DNA from 2 places in the Psychrosphaera sp. 1_MG-2023 genome. Region 2 is predicted to be linked to the other one. Evidence: predicted binding sites of a transcription regulator. Region 2 holds the regulator's gene; the other holds the start of a gene.
What was found. The regulator FliA, encoded in region 2, starts transcription of late flagellar genes. The targets are predictions, from matches to a motif close to CTAAAGNTNNNNNNNNNNNNGCCGATA.
Positions count from the first base shown of each region.

Region 1: Q4575_RS08685 (DUF3530 family protein) is a predicted target of FliA. The motif match lies at 6,491-6,517, and genes of this name have one in related genera.

Region 1 covers NZ_JAUORW010000007.1:164,472-173,393, reverse strand. Annotated here, with positions in the region: gene Q4575_RS08710 (fused response regulator/phosphatase) at 1-1,633, shown strand, start outside; gene Q4575_RS08705 (histidine kinase) at 1,729-2,382, shown strand; gene Q4575_RS08700 (amino acid aminotransferase) at 2,412-3,605, shown strand; gene Q4575_RS08695 (Na+/H+ antiporter NhaC family protein) at 3,854-5,230, opposite strand; gene hemH (ferrochelatase) at 5,285-6,415, opposite strand; gene Q4575_RS08685 (DUF3530 family protein) at 6,550-7,587, shown strand; gene djlA (co-chaperone DjlA) at 7,607-8,461, opposite strand; gene lptD (LPS-assembly protein LptD) at 8,625-8,922, shown strand, end outside.
Region 2 covers NZ_JAUORW010000003.1:87,254-96,175, forward strand. Annotated here, with positions in the region: gene Q4575_RS03325 (chemotaxis protein CheW) at 1-110, opposite strand, end outside; gene Q4575_RS03330 (chemotaxis protein CheW) at 138-1,028, opposite strand; gene Q4575_RS03335 (ParA family protein) at 1,033-1,800, opposite strand; gene Q4575_RS03340 (chemotaxis response regulator protein-glutamate methylesterase) at 2,010-3,185, opposite strand; gene Q4575_RS03345 (chemotaxis protein CheA) at 3,195-5,330, opposite strand; gene Q4575_RS03350 (protein phosphatase CheZ) at 5,348-6,091, opposite strand; gene cheY (chemotaxis response regulator CheY) at 6,110-6,493, opposite strand; gene Q4575_RS03360 (RNA polymerase sigma factor FliA) at 6,621-7,343, opposite strand; gene Q4575_RS03365 (MinD/ParA family protein) at 7,355-8,209, opposite strand; gene flhF (flagellar biosynthesis protein FlhF) at 8,202-8,922, opposite strand, start outside.

The sequences.
Region 1 (8,922 bases), on a different contig from region 2:
TTTACTTAAGCACATGCTAGAGCATGAAGGCTTCACTGTTGTTTTAGCCGAAAATGGCATCGAAGCTATCAGTGTTTTTAAACAAGAATCTCCTGATTTAGTGTTGCTCGACGTTGTTATGCCGATTTTAGATGGGTATTCAACGGCGCCAAAGTTAAAAGAACTGTCGAAAGAAGTTTACTTGCCAATTATTTTTATTACCGCATTGGACGACCAAGACAGTTTAAAACATTGCCTTGAAGTAGGCGGTGATGACTTCCTTAACAAACCATTTGACCGGGTTATACTACAGGCAAAAATTCAGGCTCATTCTCGGATCCGTGCTCTAAGTATTAAAACATTCGAACAGAAAAAGCAGCTTGATTTCTATCGACTAAAAACTGAGCGCGAACACCAAATTGTCGAACATATATTTAACCGAGCCCTTGAGGGCAATTACAAAGTTCCTCACTTACTTGAATACCACTTGTCGCCAGCTTCTATGTTTAACGGCGATATTATGTTGGTTGCGCTCGGCCCAACAGGTAACTTATATGTGATGATGGGTGACTTCACAGGTCACGGACTCTCTTCTGCAGTGGGAACGTTACCAGTCTCACGAACCTTTTATTCAATGACACAAAAAGGCTTATCGGTTGGTGACATAGCGTGTGAAATCAATGATATTTTACTCACACTACTGCCCGACGATATGTTTTGTGCAGCGGCCCTTATTGAGTTAAGCAGTCAAGGTAAAAGCTTATCGATATGGGCAGGTGGCACGCCAGATATGTATTTAGTTGATGACCTAAGTGGCATAAAGCAAACTATCGCATCTCAGCATATGGCCCTTGGTATTCTTGACAATGTCGAATTTGACTTAGCCGTCGAAAATTATTCGGTTTCCGTCTCTGACAAACTTTATATGGCGACAGACGGCGTAGTTGAATCGTTTAATCAAAACCAAGAAATGTTCGGTTATGATAGGCTCGAACACTTAATAAACGACGTTAACAACAATTCAATTGCACAGATCGTCGACTCCCTCAATGAATTTCGTGGCGAAGCAGAACAAGACGACGACATTTCAATTTTATCGCTTCGTTGTGCAGCAATTAACTCAAATGAAGATGAGTGGGATAACCATTTCTCCACATTACCACTTGTCATTAATTTGGATTTAAATGTTGAACAAATAAAATCGACAGACCCTGTTGCCGAAGTTGTCGATTTAATTGCGCAAATAAAAGGCGCGGGGTTACATCGCTCAACACTCTTTTTGTTACTGTCAGAAGCGTATAATAATGCTGTGGATCATGGTTTGTTGGGCCTTGACTCCAAAATCAAAGACACTGACGATGGCTTTATGGAATATTACAGTTTAAGAATTGAGAGATTAGAACGACTCAATGAAGGCCAAATCAAAATTGCCATTAATTACGAGCCCGCTGAATGCTCAGTTCATATTATTGTTACCGACAGTGGCGACGGATTTATTGCGGAAGACAATGACTTCGATTTTGAATGTGAATTAGAGCACGGCAGAGGCAATATGTTGTTACATGAGCTTGCTGAGTTTGTTAATTACAATGAAAAAGGTAACCAAGTACACGTTGCTTATAAACTTAACTCCCCAATTAGATCAATAAATTAACATCAACATACCAAAAATGGTTTACATATCGGTTTTCTCAAGTTAGCATTCCTTACGTTTAGACGGCTAAACACCCAAAATAAAGAATATTGCTAATGCTTGAATTAAAAAATGAGTTACTTACTTGGCTTGAAAATCACCCTGTTAATCTGATCACCCAGTATGCAGTGCCTATGCTAGGTGAAGGGGGAAGCTGTTCGTTATTTGGCGAACTCGCAGCCGAACCTTTTGATTTAACGAATGTATTAAACACTCAGCAGTTAGTATTACTTAAACAAGTTCAAGCAGTTGTTGACTGGGTCAAATACAAAACGGCCGTTGACTGGTTTGGAGTTTACTTAACACGCTCTGATAATAACGACCAGAAAGTATTAACAAAATTGGCTTATTTTGGTGAACCAAGCCGTGCTGAATTCCCATTAACACCTGAATTTGCAACTATCAGCAACAATAGTTTTGTTGGGCTTTATGGTGAAAAACGGACAATTAATGATGTCCAAAAGTACGTCGCTGACGGCGGTGAATACTATACCTGCGACCCAAAAGTGAAAAGTGAACTATGTTGGCCTATTTTATCACCAAATAGTTTAAAAAAGGTCAACGATGGGTCTGGCTGTACAGACCACATTATTGGTATCATCGACGCAGAATGTTTTAGTACAGATAGCTTTGACGCGGACAAACAAGCCGTATTTGAAGTTGTTTGCGAGGTGCTAGGCCACCTTTTTTCAAACTCAAAATTAAATTAATCAACCGAATAACAGTTAAGTGAGACATCATGTTTGATCAATTACAACCCGTTCCTACCGATCCTATTCTTGGTTTAATGGCCGAATTTAAAGCTGATCCAAACCCTAAAAAAGTTGATTTAAGCGTCGGTGTTTATAAAGACGAAGTTGGCAATACGCCAGTTTTAAAGTCAGTAAAAAAAGCAGAAGCGTTTCGTCTTGAAAACGAAACATCTAAATCGTATTTAGGTTTAGCGGGTAACGCGGATTTTAATTCACTTATTACTCAGTTGATTTTTGGTGAGCATCAAATCATTGAGTCATCACGCGTAAAGACCGCACAAACCCCTGGCGGAACAGGTTCGCTAAGAGTTGCAGCTGAATTAATCAAACGTGCAAATCCAGATGCGACCATTTGGGTAACCAACCCAACATGGGCAAACCACTTAAGCATATTCAAAGCAGCTGGTTTAAAAGTTGAAGAATTCCCATATTTTGATTTTGACACTATGGGTCTTAAATTTAACGAAACGGTTGAAACACTGAGCAAAGTTCCAGAAGGTGATGTGGTTTTATTCCATGCATGTTGCCACAATCCAAGTGGTATGGATCTTAATATCGAGCAGTGGCAAACTGTTGCTGATATCGCAAAACAGCAAAAATTCACTTTCTTAATCGACTCTGCATATCAAGGATTTGGTTCTGGTTTAGAAGAAGACGCTGCTGGTATTCGCTTATTAGCAGATCAAGTTGAGCAAATGATTGTTTGTTCTTCATGTTCTAAGAACTTTGGTTTGTACCGTGAACGTATCGGTGCAATCAGCATTGTGGGGCGTGACGCGATTAAAACAGAAATTACATTTAGCAATACATTAAATGTTATTCGCGCAATCTACTCTATGCCTCCTGCACACGGTGCTGATATTGTTGCCACTATTTTGGGCAGCCAAGATTTAACCGCATTGTGGCATCAAGAGTTAAACGAGAAACGTGAACGCATTAACGGACTTCGTAGCTTTATCGCAACGAAATTTGCTGAGAAAGGTGTCCCTGGAAACTTTGATTTCATTGCAAACCAAAATGGTATGTTCTCATTCTTAGGAATAGATAAAGCGGCCATCAACACATTAAAAACTGATTACAGCATTTATATCGTCGGTTCAAGCCGAGTGAATGTTGCCGGTGTTAACGACACCAATGCAAATTACTTAGCAGAATCACTGGCGGCTGTACTTAATAAATAAGCGCCATTATTTACTGTAAATCAAAACCGTAACATTTAATTGTTGCGGTTTTTTTTTCAAAAAAACATGCCACCATAAAGATATTCTCACGTCAGACATCTTTCTCAGCTAGCACTCAATAATTTAATAGTCGGTAATTGAGATAACCTTTAGGTGTATCAATTGGCATTGAGTAATTACCGGGAATAAAAAAGGCTCTGGATAAGAGCCTCTAAATGCAACTGACAACAAAGTCGTAAGCCTAATGACTAGCTCTCGCCGTTTTTCCAAAACAACAGAACAATAGTTACCAGTGCCAGAATAAAACAGTACCAAACGTTTGTGACAACTTCGACCGGTGAGATACCAAATGACGCGGCAGCCAAAAGTGCCTGAGCGCCATAAGGAACGATGCCCTGAGCTATGCAACTGAAGATATCAAGTAAGCTTGCACTTTGTTTAGGAGAGATCTTAGCGTCTTCAGCTAGCTGTTTCGCTGTATCACCGGTAACGATAATTGACACGGTATTGTTTGCCACGGCTAAATTGGTAATGAAAGCCAATCCACCGATTGCAAATTTATTGGCGTATTTGTTCGTTTCACTGGCAAACCGTTGCGTAAAGCTCTCTATTTTTCTGACTAAGAACCCTAAACCACCCTGCACTTTCATCAATTGGCTTAAACCACCTATTAACAACCCGAGTAAGAATATCTCCTGCATCGCACTAAAACCGGCATAAATATCTTTACCCAAATTAGCTAGCTCGTAATCAGCAAAAACTGCGCCGCTCAAAGCCGATAAAACAGTACCTAATAACAATACCGCAAATACGTTAACACCTAAAATTGCCAATACAATAATTAGGAAATAAGGTAAGGCTAAGATCCAATTTGAATCCACCTGACTCGGTAACTCTGTCACCTGTGAGTCCAACGCAAAACTATAAATAACCAAACAAATAATTGCGGCGGGTAATGCAAATCTTAGGTTTTCTTTAAATTTATCCTTCAGCTCAGCGCCCTGCGTTTTTGTTGCCGCGATAGTTGTATCAGAAATAAAACTTAAGTTATCTCCAAATATTGCGCCACCCACAACAGCGCCGGCTAAAAATGCAGGGTCAATATCTGTGGCACTAACTACACCTACGGCAATTGGCGCTACCGCACCAATTGTCCCCATACTTGTCCCCATTGCCGTTGCTATGATGGCCGATATTATAAATAACCCAGCAACGACCAGTTGACCCGGAATTAAATCAAGGCCTAAAGCGACAACGGCATCGACACCACCCGTGATCTTTGCCACCGATGAAAACGCCCCGGCAAGCAAGTAAATCAAGCACATAGTAATAACTTTATTATTCCCCATGCCCTCAATAAATGAATTCAAACTGGTTTCCAATGGCGCGACTAACAAACCATTATTTGCCTGTCTTTGACGTGTTCGGTCAAGCATTAAGGCGAGGATAATAGCCGGAATAATGGCGACAGGTGCAGGCAATTGATAAAACGCATATGCCACGCCTTGTAAATGCAATGCAATGCCTGTCCCCAAAAAGATAGCGACAAAGAAAGCTAAGGGTAATAAGGCAATTGCTGAACCTTTATCGTTATTTGACGACAGAATTGAAAGGTCATTTGTCATAATGTAATTTTCACTCGATTAGACTTATTATTATGTATTAAGAGCGCCTACTTACTAAACGCTCGTGACTGACGAAATTTGAGAAAGTTCTTCTTCTTTATCAATAACGCTTTGACGCAGGTTTGCATTAGCCTCTGCATGCGCTTCTGGCGATTGACCATCGGCTAGATCCCAACCGCTTGCATGACGTTCAATAACATTCATTATCATGTCAACATGAGACTCATCGTCATTTAAACAGGGAATATATTGAAAACGTTCACCGCCAGCGTCTTCAAAATACTCTTTGTTTTCTACTGCAATTTCTTCAAGTGTTTCCAGACAATCCACGGAAAAACCAGGGCTAAATACTTGCACTGACTTTACGCCTTTGCCTGGCAACGCTTTTAACGTACCTTCTAGATAAGGTTGCACCCATTCCGCTTTTCCAAATCGAGACTGAAAACACGTTAGCATTTCATCTTTTGTAAGTTCCAATTTTTCAGCTAACAATCTCGCTGTTTTAAAACATTGGCAAACATAGGGATCACCATTTAACCAGAACCGTTTTGGGATCCCATGAAAAGACAATACGAGCTTTTCTGCCTTGCCATGTTGCTGCCAATGCGCTTTCACTTTATTGGCCAATGCCTCAATATAATTAGGATCATCGTGATATTGGTTCACAAACCGTAATTCTGGAAACCAGCGACGCTTTGAAAACAAACGCGCTATTTCGTCAAACGTTGAGCCAGTCGTTGTCGCTGAATACTGAGGATATAAAGGTAAAACAATGAGTTTAGTCGCCCCTTTATCCAATAATGATTGCAATTTACTTTCCATATCGGGTTTGCCATAACGCATAGCAAAATCGACCACTAGGTTTGGGTGTTTTTGTGCCATACGTTTAACAACACCGCCGCAAAGACTCGCTGTGTTCGCTAATAATGGCGAGCCTTGTTCGGTCCAAATTTGTTGATATGCATGAGCGGAACGCTTTGAACGAAAAGGTAAAATAATCCCGTTTAGGATCATGTACCAAATTACCCGTGGAATTTCGACTACACGGGGATCAGACAAAAATTGCTTTAAATAAGGCTTTACAGCCGCCTTAGTTGGCGCTTCTGGCGTACCTAGATTAACAAGAAGAACGCCAATTTTGTCCCCATGTTCGTGTTTATAATTTTCTGAATTAATATACTTCATGCAACTTCACTTAAATTATCTATGTACGATAAAAGTTCGATATCGATCACCCTTATTAATATTATGCTCAAAGCGCTATAGGAATTGAAACTAAAGCCGATATTAAATAATAGAGCCAACAAGTTAACTATTTTATGCGTAAAGTAATGGCAAAAGACAGGAAAACATTTATTAAAAACAACAAAATGTCACCAATACGAACGATTGTGACATTAGTCACGACTGCGCTGGCATGTTGCCTGTTGTTTATGCAACTTGCAAACGCAGCTGAATATGTCCCGCCGATCTCTAAAGCGCGCCAGCATGCAGAAGACATTCGTCACTTTATTGCTGACGAACAAATTAAATTTTTAACCGCTGGCGACCAAGAGTTTATTGCATTATTTAAAGAACAAACCGCGGGCCTAACCAAAGGCACGGCGATCATTGTACCTGATATCGAGCAACCTATTCATAAACAAGCTGCGATCAGTGGGCTATACGACAAGCTTACAGACTATGGCTGGAACAGTTTATTACTGACAATGCCAGATGACCTTTCACAAATCATCGAAGAAGAAACAACACCTGCCACTGATGAAAACGCCACAGACACCGTGGAAGTTGGTACAGTTGATGAACCTTCAAGTTCGGAACAACAAACAGAAAGTGAGGCAGATCCAAAAACTGAGGTTGCCGAAAAAACGAATCCTAACTTACAGCTAAAATCGTTTTATATTGACCCCATTTTCACTCCCGAAGGGAGCAAAAAAATCAGTACAGAAATCCAACGTCGATTAGATGCTGCATGGCAACTTGCCGCGAGTTCACCCGGCTACTATCTTGTTATTTGTCAGGGAAAAAGCTGCGCTTGGATAACGGAAATCATCGCCCAAAATCGCCAGTTTTTGCCGGACGCATTAATTATGCTCAGTGCTTTTATGCCACAACAAAATGAAAACAAAAAATTAGCAGAAAGTGTCGCTAATAGTGATTATGCCATCTTAGATTTATATCAATATGCTGATAACAGTTGGGTTCTCGCCAATGTTGACATGCGGAAGAAATTAGCCCGGAAGTATTTTAAGGTCGATTATCGACAAAGAAAACTGCACGTTGGTACTAATTACTACGGCCAACAAAGCCGTATTCTTAAAGAAATATACGGCTTTTTATCATCCGTAGGGATGTAAACTCAAATGCAATTAAAAATTAAAACTGTCTGGCTTTTTTGATCAGATCATAGGCCGCTTGAATATCTTGCGTTTTTTGCTTCGCCAATTCCATAAGCTCAGGAGGAAGTCCTTTAGCAACAAGCTTGTCTGGGTGGTTTTGTGACATCAATCTTTTATATGCCCGCTTAATTTCTCGAGTAGAATCACGCTCACTCGCCCCGATAAGTGCGTAAGCATCTTGCAAGGAGGGAGACTCAGCCTGTCGAGATTTTTCTCGTTGTTCCGAACGACGGTCGTATTGCTTATATTTTTCCTGTTGTTTTTGCTTATACGCCTGAAATCGAACTTCAGCTTCCCACATTGAAATAAGCTGATCTAAGAACCTTTTGGTGTAGCCCAATTCTTTATTTATCTTCAACAACACATCATATTCTTTTTGCTCTAAGACTGAATCGCTATAAGCGGTTTGAACTAAGATATCGAGAAAAAACTGCTGTAGATCGCTGCGATCACCAAAATGCTGTTTAAATAATTTAAGTTTCGCATTAAGTGGAAACCCCGGCAGTTTACCTTCTCTAAACGCGTCACGCGCTTCTTCTTTTTGCGATTCAGACAAACGCATTTTCGCCATAAAATCGGATGCTGTCTGGATGTGCTCTGGTGTTACCCGACCGGTTGCCTTTGCCACATGCCCCATCACAGAAAAAGTGCTATAAAAAAAGATCGATTGTTTTGAATCGCCACTCTCTAGCCAGTTTGCAACATTTTGTTTGTTCGCCATCTTTTTAATTGCATTATCGAACAAATAACCAACATATAGGCCCACAAGCGCACCTAAAATATTGCGAGTTAAAAGGATCCCAAAAATGACCCCAGCTATTTTTCCAGTCACATTCACCTACTTTTGTACAAATCTTAATCTAATCACCCACTTTAATGGGGAAATTATATCCTAATTCAATAGGCCGCGTAGTATAGCGTAAAAAAATCGGATAGAATTCTATCTGTGTGCTTTCCCCTAAATTTTTCCATATGAGGTTACGTTGAGTCCAACCATGATTGCTAATCGCGTCAAGACAATATTACTGCGCCTAAGCAAAACGTCTTTATCGACCTTGTTACTTTATTGTTTTTCGAACAGTGCTTTGGCAGCTGTTCCACTTTGTGACATCGAAATTCCGGTGAGCGCGGAAGAAGCTCGCATAAAAAAAATTGCAAACTCGTATCAAAGCCGCTCTGAAATAATGGTCGAAAGCGATAAAGCTGAATTAATCAGAAACGAATTTACGGAGTTTCAAGGTAACGTTGTTATTTTTCAGCAACAACAAACCGTACAAGCAGACAGTGCAATTT
Region 2 (8,922 bases):
TGCATAACGTTTATACCGTAGGTTTCTTCCTCTAGTTTAAACGTGACCCATTGCAATACTTCGTCATTGCCATCCGTAACGTGATTGACTGGGGTTCTTTCTTCACTCATATGAGCAACTCCTAAATTGAATACTGACTAAACTTGTCTTGCGTCTATACCTTGTTCAAGCATGGCAATTAAATCACTTACATGCAACAAAGCACACATTTTTTCTTTAATCGTGCCCATCAACCAGGGACGTTTATGTGCATTTTTTCGCCACTTAACTGCATCTGGTGTAATTGACTCTGTTTCAACCAAACTTTCGGCTGCTAATCCCCAATTACTCTCACCTAACATGATGAGATAGCGATAGTTAAGCGACTCTTCCATGGCTTGGTTATACTTTTCAGGCATAACCCAACGCGCAGAATCGACAACATTTAACTTCTTATCTCGATTTAGCATCACGCCTTTAAACCATGCAGGCTTGCCAAACAAAGTACTTAATTCTGTTAAATTATGGATCCCACCAAGTTCCTTCAACGGCACGGCTAGTGATAAACCCGCAACGCTAAAAAATAACGCTTGAAATGGTTCATCTGGGAAACTTTCAATAACCTCTTTTTCAACCTTAATTGGCGGTTGTAGAGCTATTTCTTGTTTTGTTTCAACAGAAGGTGGCGCGATGTCTTGAGATACACTTCTTACTAGATCGACAGTTTTCTGACGTTCTTTAGCTATTTTTGCATCTTGTTTTAAATTTACTTGTTCCAGTAATTTAGCGACCGTACTTGTTTGCGGTGCGGGTAACTCAACTTCTGGCTCTTTAAATGGTTTTGCTGCTGGACTTTTATGGGAAACTTGAGGTTTTTCACGCGCGAGTGGTGTCGCCATAATATCGTCAGATAGTATCGCAGGGCGTGATTGTTTTTCTGCCGTCAAAGATCCGCGATGCGTATTTGCAACCGTGTTAATGTCATTTTCTTCTTCGTCACTTAGTAGCTGGTCGAAATACTCCAGCATGACTTTTTCACTTGCAAACATCGACTTAATTATTCTCTAATGATTTTAATAATTCGTTATAGGCGTATACGCCTCTTGCACCTTTAGCATAAATAGGCAATGGCAGTTTTTCCATCGACGCATTTCTAAATTTTGTATCAATTGGGATAACCCCTTCCCAAACCTGATCGCCATAAGTACTTTGCAACTCTCGATACGCTACGATCGACGCTCTTGTACGTTTATCGTACATAGTCGGAATGATGCAAACATCGTATTTTTTCGCCTGAGAGGTCTTTATCAATTGCATTGTACGATGCATGCGTTCCAAGCCCTTTAAAGCCATACATTCGGTCTGTACTGGGATCAATACTTTGTCACTTGCGGCAAGCGCATTGACCATCAAAACACCTAATACCGGCGGACAATCTATTAAAACGTAATCGTAATCAGATGCAAATTTGTTTAAGGTTTTTTTAATAATTAAGCCCATACCAGACTTTTTACTCAAAATACCATCTAATGTGGCCATTGCCATCGTGGCGGGAAGAATACTTAAATTTGGTACTGGAGATTGCCAAACACACTTTTGCCAATGTTCCTGATCCATAGAGTCTGAGTGCAAAAATACATCATAAACGCTATGCGTTAATTCTTCTGAATCAATGCCAAAATAATAAGAAAGTGACGCATGGGGATCGGTGTCTAACATAAGGACTTTTTTACCTTTCAGCGCCAATATTGCGCCTAAGGTTATAACAGAAGTCGTTTTACCTACTCCACCTTTCTGATTTGCAACAGTCCAAACCTTCACATATTCACCTAGTTATTATTATTTAGTGGTTACTGTTTAGTTTATCTAAAACGTTTAACACGCCATCAAATTCGATTAAAAATCGTTCGCGCAATTAGAAGTTATTAATAGTATCAGCTATCTAATGAGATTAGTGCTTTTATTTTAACGAGCTGCGGTTTAAGTGCTTTACCTCTGGATCTAAGTTCAGGGAACACATAAACTGCAATTTAACGTAAATTAAATTCTTTAAGAATGGAAGGGCCAATTTGCTCTAGTGAAATCGACTGTTCTGAAACACCAGCACTTGTTACCGCTTGTGGCATACCATAAACCACACAAGATAATTCATCCTGCGCCCAAATCTTAGCGCCACGTTGTTTCAACATTCGACTGCCTTCGCGGCCATCCGCTCCCATGCCAGTCAAAATAATTGCCAATACATCACCACCATAAACTTTCGCAGCACTGCCAAATGACAAATCAACACTTGGTTTATAAGTTACACGAGCTGCCTCATCATCCATAATTTTAATCGTCCCGTAACCAGGTCGACCTTCAATCAACATTTGCTTACCGCCTGGTGCTAAATATGCCACACCTGGTCTTAATGGCTCGCCATTAACTGCTTCTTTTACCGAAATATTGCATAACGTATTTAAACGAGAGGCAAACGCTGGGGTAAAAGCTGCTGGCATGTGTTGAACAAGAATAATCGGGACGTTAAAGTTTGCAGGTAATGTTGTAAGTACTTTTTGCAACGCAACGGGTCCGCCTGTTGACGTACCAATCGCTAATAATTTATATGACTTTCCAGACGAGTTTCGAATCGCCGACGTTGCCTGCCGTTGAGGTGCCGCTTGACTCGTTTCAGTTGTTCTTCGAGTTGATGAACTTTGCAGGCTGCTACCCAGTCGCGAAGATATTGTTGAAGTAGAGGTCGCTGGTTTAACTATTGCTCGTTCTGACACTTCAGAACGAATTGGACGACGTCGAGCTAATATACTGGATTTCGCGCCTAATGCTTTAACTCGCTCCTGCAGTAAAGCGGTTCCTTCTTTTTTATCTTTTGCTATGTCTTCAAATTTTTTCGGAAGAAAATCAAGGGCACCAGCTTCAAGTGCATCTAACGTTGCAGTGGCCCCATCGTGTGTTAAAGATGAAAACATAATAATAGGCGTAGGTGTCACTGCCATTATTTTTTTGACGGCTGTAATGCCATCCATGACAGGCATTTCGATATCCATCGTGATCACATCTGGACGTAACTTTGCGGTTTGTTCAATTGCCGCTTGCCCATCAGCTGCATCCCCAATAACTTGTAAGTCAGGGTGCGAGTTCAAGATTTCTGTTACTCTACGTCGAAAAAACGCAGAGTCATCTACAACCAATACCTTTATTGTCATTTTTAAATACTACTTAAACCTTAAGTTAGACCGTTTAGCATAATGTTTTAACAAGTTCGGTACATCAAATATAAGCGCGATACCACCATCCGATGTAATCGTCGCCCCTGCCATTCCCGGAGTTCCTTGCAACATAGCGTCCAATGGTTTAATGACAACTTCTTCTTGTCCGATTAATGAGTCCACAACAAAACCAACTTGTTGTACACCAACTTGAATAACAACTACATGGCCTTTACCAACAACTCGGTCAGCTGGGTTATTGCCTTTGATCAACCAGTCTTCTAAATAAAATAGTGGGATCGCTTTTTCTCTAACGATAACAGTCTGCTGGCCGTCAACTATATTTGTCTTTGTTAAATCCAGATGAATAATTTCATTTACCGTTGATAGCGGCAATGCAAATATCAACTCACCAACAACAACCATTAAGGTTGGAAGAATTGCTAGTGTCAGTGGTACTTTAATTTCTAGTGTAGTGCCAACGCCTAATTCAGACTGGATATCGACAGAGCCGTTAAGCTGAGTGATTTTGGTTTTAACCACATCCATACCAACGCCACGACCAGAGATGTCTGATATTTCTTCTTTCGTTGAGAAGCCCGGAGCAAATATTAAATTATATGCTTCAGTGTCTGACAATCGAGCTGCAGCATCCGCATCGAGAACGCCTTTATTTACGGCTATATCTTTAAGCTTTTCAGGGTCCATTCCTTTACCGTCATCTTCGATGACTAACAAGATATGATCGCCTTCCTGTGACGCCGATAAACGAACTGTACCGACTCGGCTCTTACCAGCGTTTTCACGTTCGTCCGGCATTTCAATGCCGTGGTCTACGGAATTTCTAACTAAATGCACTAGCGGATCCGCTAGAGCTTCTACTAAATTTTTATCTAAATCGGTTTCTTCACCGAGTAATTCCAATACAATTTCTTTATTTAAACTTCGAGCCAAATCTCGAACAACCCGAGGGAATCGACCAAATACCTTTTTAATCGGTTGCATACGCGTTTTCATTACCGCGCCTTGCAGGTCTCCAGTTACAACATCTAAATTAGATATTGCTTTGGTCATCGCTTCATCAGATCCTAAATTAACCCCTAAGCTCACCAACCGGTTACGGACTAAGACAAGTTCACCAACCATATTCATAATTTCGTCAAGGCGTTTAGTGTCAACACGAACAGTTGTTTCAGCTGCCGGTGGTGGTGGTGCCTTTTTCTCACCAGGTTTAGGTGACTTAGCCGGCGCAGCTTTAGCAGGAGCGGGTTTAGCCGCTACAGGCGGTTTTGGTGCCGGTGCTGGCGTCGCTTTTGGCGCTGGCGGTTCGGGTGGTTTTGGTGCCTGAGCTTTTGGTTTACTTACTGTTGGTGACGCGCCTTTGCCATGTAATTCGTCTAACAAAGATTCAAATTCGTCATCACTTATCTCATCACTTTCATTTGAAAACGAGACAGGTTGTGCTGGAGCCGTTGGTGCAGCATTACCAGCCGAAGATTTTGATGTTTCAAACGACCCTTTTCCATGTAATTCATCTAATAATGCTTCAAATTCATCGTCTGAAAAGTCATCACCACTACTAGCAATTGCTGACGACGTGGGAGAAGCAGGTGCTGGCGTCGCTGTTGCGGCCGGCTTACCATGGAGTTCGTCTAATAATGCTTCAAATTCGTCTTCTGATATTTCATCTATATCGCCGCCAGTCAAATTAACGTCTGGTTCGACATCTGCAACCGTTTCAACTACTTCGGCCTCCGGATGACTATAACGATGTAGACGTTCTAACAGTTGTGGATCAGCAGGAGTTGGGTCTTCACCGGCTTGAACTTGAGCAAACATTTCGTTGACGGTGTCGAGCGCTTGGAGAATAACATCCATCAATTCAGGTGTTACGCTCCGTTTGCCAGTCCTCAGAATGTCGAAAACATTTTCTGCACCATGACACGCGTCCACCAAATGCGTTAACGCTAAAAAGCCAGCGCCACCTTTGACGGTATGAAATCCACGGAAAATGGAATTCAAGAGACCAGCGTTTTCTGGGTCATTTTCCAGTTCAACTAGCTCTTCTGATAGTAATTCTAAGATTTCTGCAGCTTCTATTAAGAAATCTTGTAATATCTCTTGATCCACTTCCAACGCCATTCGGCAGCTCCCCTAACTTAAAAGCCTAAACTAGATAATAGGTCGTCAACTTCATCTTGATTCGAAACAGCGTCTTCACGTGTTTCAGCATCGATGATTGGACCTTCTACACCATTGTTATCGACAGCAGCCTTAACTTCATTAATAGATTCTCTACTAGGTTCACCAAATACTGTCAGTAAGTGAATTAAACTATCTTCAACTTCTTTGACTAACTCGATAACACGTTTGATTACCTGACCAGTTAAATCCTGAAAGTCTTGAGCCATCATGATTTCAGTCATATAAAGATGAATTTGGGCTGCGTCTTTTTCTGCAGTCTCCATAAACTCATTCACTGAAAAACATAAGGTTTTAAATTCGCCCAACTCAAGTTGGCGCTGCATTAATTTATCCCACTCAGGTTTTAAACTGGAAATATCGCTATTAATTTTGTCAGCTAACGGCAAGCTAGCGTCAACGGCGTCCATTGTTTTATTGGCAGCCTGTTCCGTCAAACTCATGACGTAACTTAATCGTTCTTTTGCATCAGGGATATCATCTGTCGCCAAATTTGCAATTTTCGGATCTAATTGAAAACTAGAAAGCGAATCATGTAATTGACGTGTGAGTTTTCCAACTTCTGCAAATAATTCTTTTTGCTCAGGTGCAGCAATGCCCATTAAAATGGTGTTTGCTGTTGTATTGTCACCCGACTCTAGCGCAGCTACTAAGGCTTTAGCCTCTTCAAGGCTAATCTGCGGAGCAGTCTCTAAAGACATAGTGTACTCCTAGTTAGATTATTCTAAGCGCTCGAATATTTTTTCTAATTTGCCCTTCAACGTCGCTGCAGTAAATGGCTTAACAATGTAGCCATTAACACCCGCTTGAGCGGCGGCAACAATTTGTTCTTTTTTAGCTTCTGCAGTTACCATCATGACAGGCATATGTTTTAGGCTTTCGTCTTTACGAATCTCACGTAATAAATCAATCCCTTGCATACCTGGCATGTTCCAGTCCGTAACAACAAAATCAAAGTCACCATTTTGCAACATTGGTAATGCAGTACTTCCGTCATCTGCCTCTGAAACATTGGTAAAGCCCAAATCTCTCAATAGGTTCTTGATGATTCTTCTCATTGTTGAGAAGTCGTCAACAACCAGAATTTTCATATTCTTATCCAAAGCGTCCTCCAGTGAGGTTTTGTTAGTTCCCAATCCAGTTTCACTTATAGTAGTTCGTACCGGCTTGAAAATACATGATTAACGTAAATAAATATTATTAATAAAAATTAGGAAGTTACAAGTTTTATTATAACCATTCCTTTAATCGAGCTCGAAGCCGCACCATAGCTTGGCTATGGATCTGGCTAACTCTCGATTCACTCACGTTCAAAACGTTACCAATTTCACGTAAGTTTAGCTCATCATCATAATATAGCGAAAGAATTAGTCCCTCTCGCTCGGGCAATGACTTAATTGCCTTTATCATTGATGATTTAAAATTGTTTACTTCGACACCGTCATAGACATCGTCCGAACCGTCAGTATGTTTTGTCACCACATCTTCCGCTACACCTAAGCTGTCCAAATCGAGGACACGGCCTGCGCTCGTCTCTTTTAACATTTGGTGGTATTGGGCAAGTGATATATCCAATGCAGCAGCGACTTCTACATCTTTAACGTCGCGTCCAAGTTCAGCTTCTAACGCTGATATTTTATTGGCAACTAATCGGGTATTACGGTGTACAGAGCGGGGAGTCCAGTCGCCACGTCGAATTTCATCCAACATGGAGCCTCGAATTCTTATGCCAGCATAGGTTTCAAAACTCGCCCCTTTTGACCCATCAAAATTCTTTGATGCTTCAATAAGACCAATCATACCTGCTTGGATGAGATCATCAACTTGGACACTGTCGGGCAATCGCGCAGCCAAATGGTGGGCAATTCGTTTCACTAACACCCCATGTTTGTTTACAAGGCTAGTGAGCGATTGTTCTTTAGCCTCGTAGGCTGCGGCAACTTTGTTGTTCAAACGAGCGCCTCTTAATTTACTAACTGCTCTAGAAAAAATTCTAAATTACCAGTCGCGTTTGTCGGCGTCGGCCAGTTATTTATTTTGGCAGCTAAAGTTTTAAATGCGACAGACGATGGCGATCTTGGGAAAGCGTCCACAATTGCCCGCTGGCGTCGAACCGCTTTTCTTAAATTGTCGTCAAATGGAATTATCGCAGTTAACTCGAGTGTGACGTCTAAAAATCGGTCCGTCACTAAAGATAATTTTTTATATAGGTCCTGGCCTTCTTTCATCGAACGAACCATGTTCGCCACGACTTTAAATCGATTGACACCATGGTCACGATTAAGAATTTTGATGAGTGCATAGGCGTCAGTAATTGACGTTGGCTCATCACAGACAACAACTAATAATTCTTGGGATGCGCGTGAAAAGGACAATACCATGTCTGAAATGCCTGCCGCAGTATCAACAATAAAAATATCCACTGGTGTTCGCATTTCACTGAAAGCTCGGATAAGTCCGGCATGCTGGGTAGGAGAAAGGTCGACCATATCTACAGTACCTGAAGTTGCCGGTACTATTTTAATGCCGTACGGCCCTTCAACTAAAATATCGTCAAGTTCAGCTTCACCGGAGATGACATGTGATAAGTTTTTTTCGACACGTAAACCTAGCATAACATCACAGTTAGCTAAGCCTAGGTCAGCGTCTAGCACTAACACTTTTTGCCCGATTTGAGCTAGGGCTATAGCGGTATTTAGCGAAACACTTGTTTTGCCAACGCCACCCTTTCCGCCTGTAACAGCGATTACTTTGGTTTTATTTGCTAAAGACATATTTCTTAAGCCACTAGCCTGGTCAGATGAACTTGCTTTAATCATACATGCCTACTGCTTTTGGCACTACCTTATTATTTTCGTTAGTTACTTTTTGCTTTAATTCAAACAATTGATTAGCTTTTTGCACAATTTTTCCTGAATTTGCAACTCTAATGTCCTCTGGGACGCGTTGACCGTTGGTTAAATAACCAATTGGCAACCTATTATGAATTGCAACACTCATTAACTCTCCCAAACTTAAAGATTCGTCTATTTTTGTAAATATACAACCCGAAAGTGGAATTGTTTTAAAATGTTGTACGCTTTCTTGCAATACACTCATTTGTGAAGTGGCTGATAAAACTAAATAATTTTTAATGTTAACACGTGATCGCGTTAACAAATAATTTAATCTTTCTGTCAATTTAATGTCACGTTGACTCATGCCAGCTGTATCGATCAAAACTAACTTTTTGTTTCTTAGCTGATAAATGGCTTCAGACAACTCTTCAACATCTTTTGCTTGTTTAAGCGGGCACCCTAATATTTTGGCATAAGTTGCCAATTGTTCAAGTGCGCCGATACGAAAGCTATCAGTCGTAATTAAGCCAACTTTGTCGGCACCATACATTTGTGCATAACGAGCCGCTAACTTAGCTATTGTCGTAGTTTTACCAACGCCAGTTGGACCGACCAATGCATAGACTCCACCACGTTTGATAATTTCGTTATCTGTTGTATCAAGTTGTTCAGTTAACAACGCTAACATTTTAGGC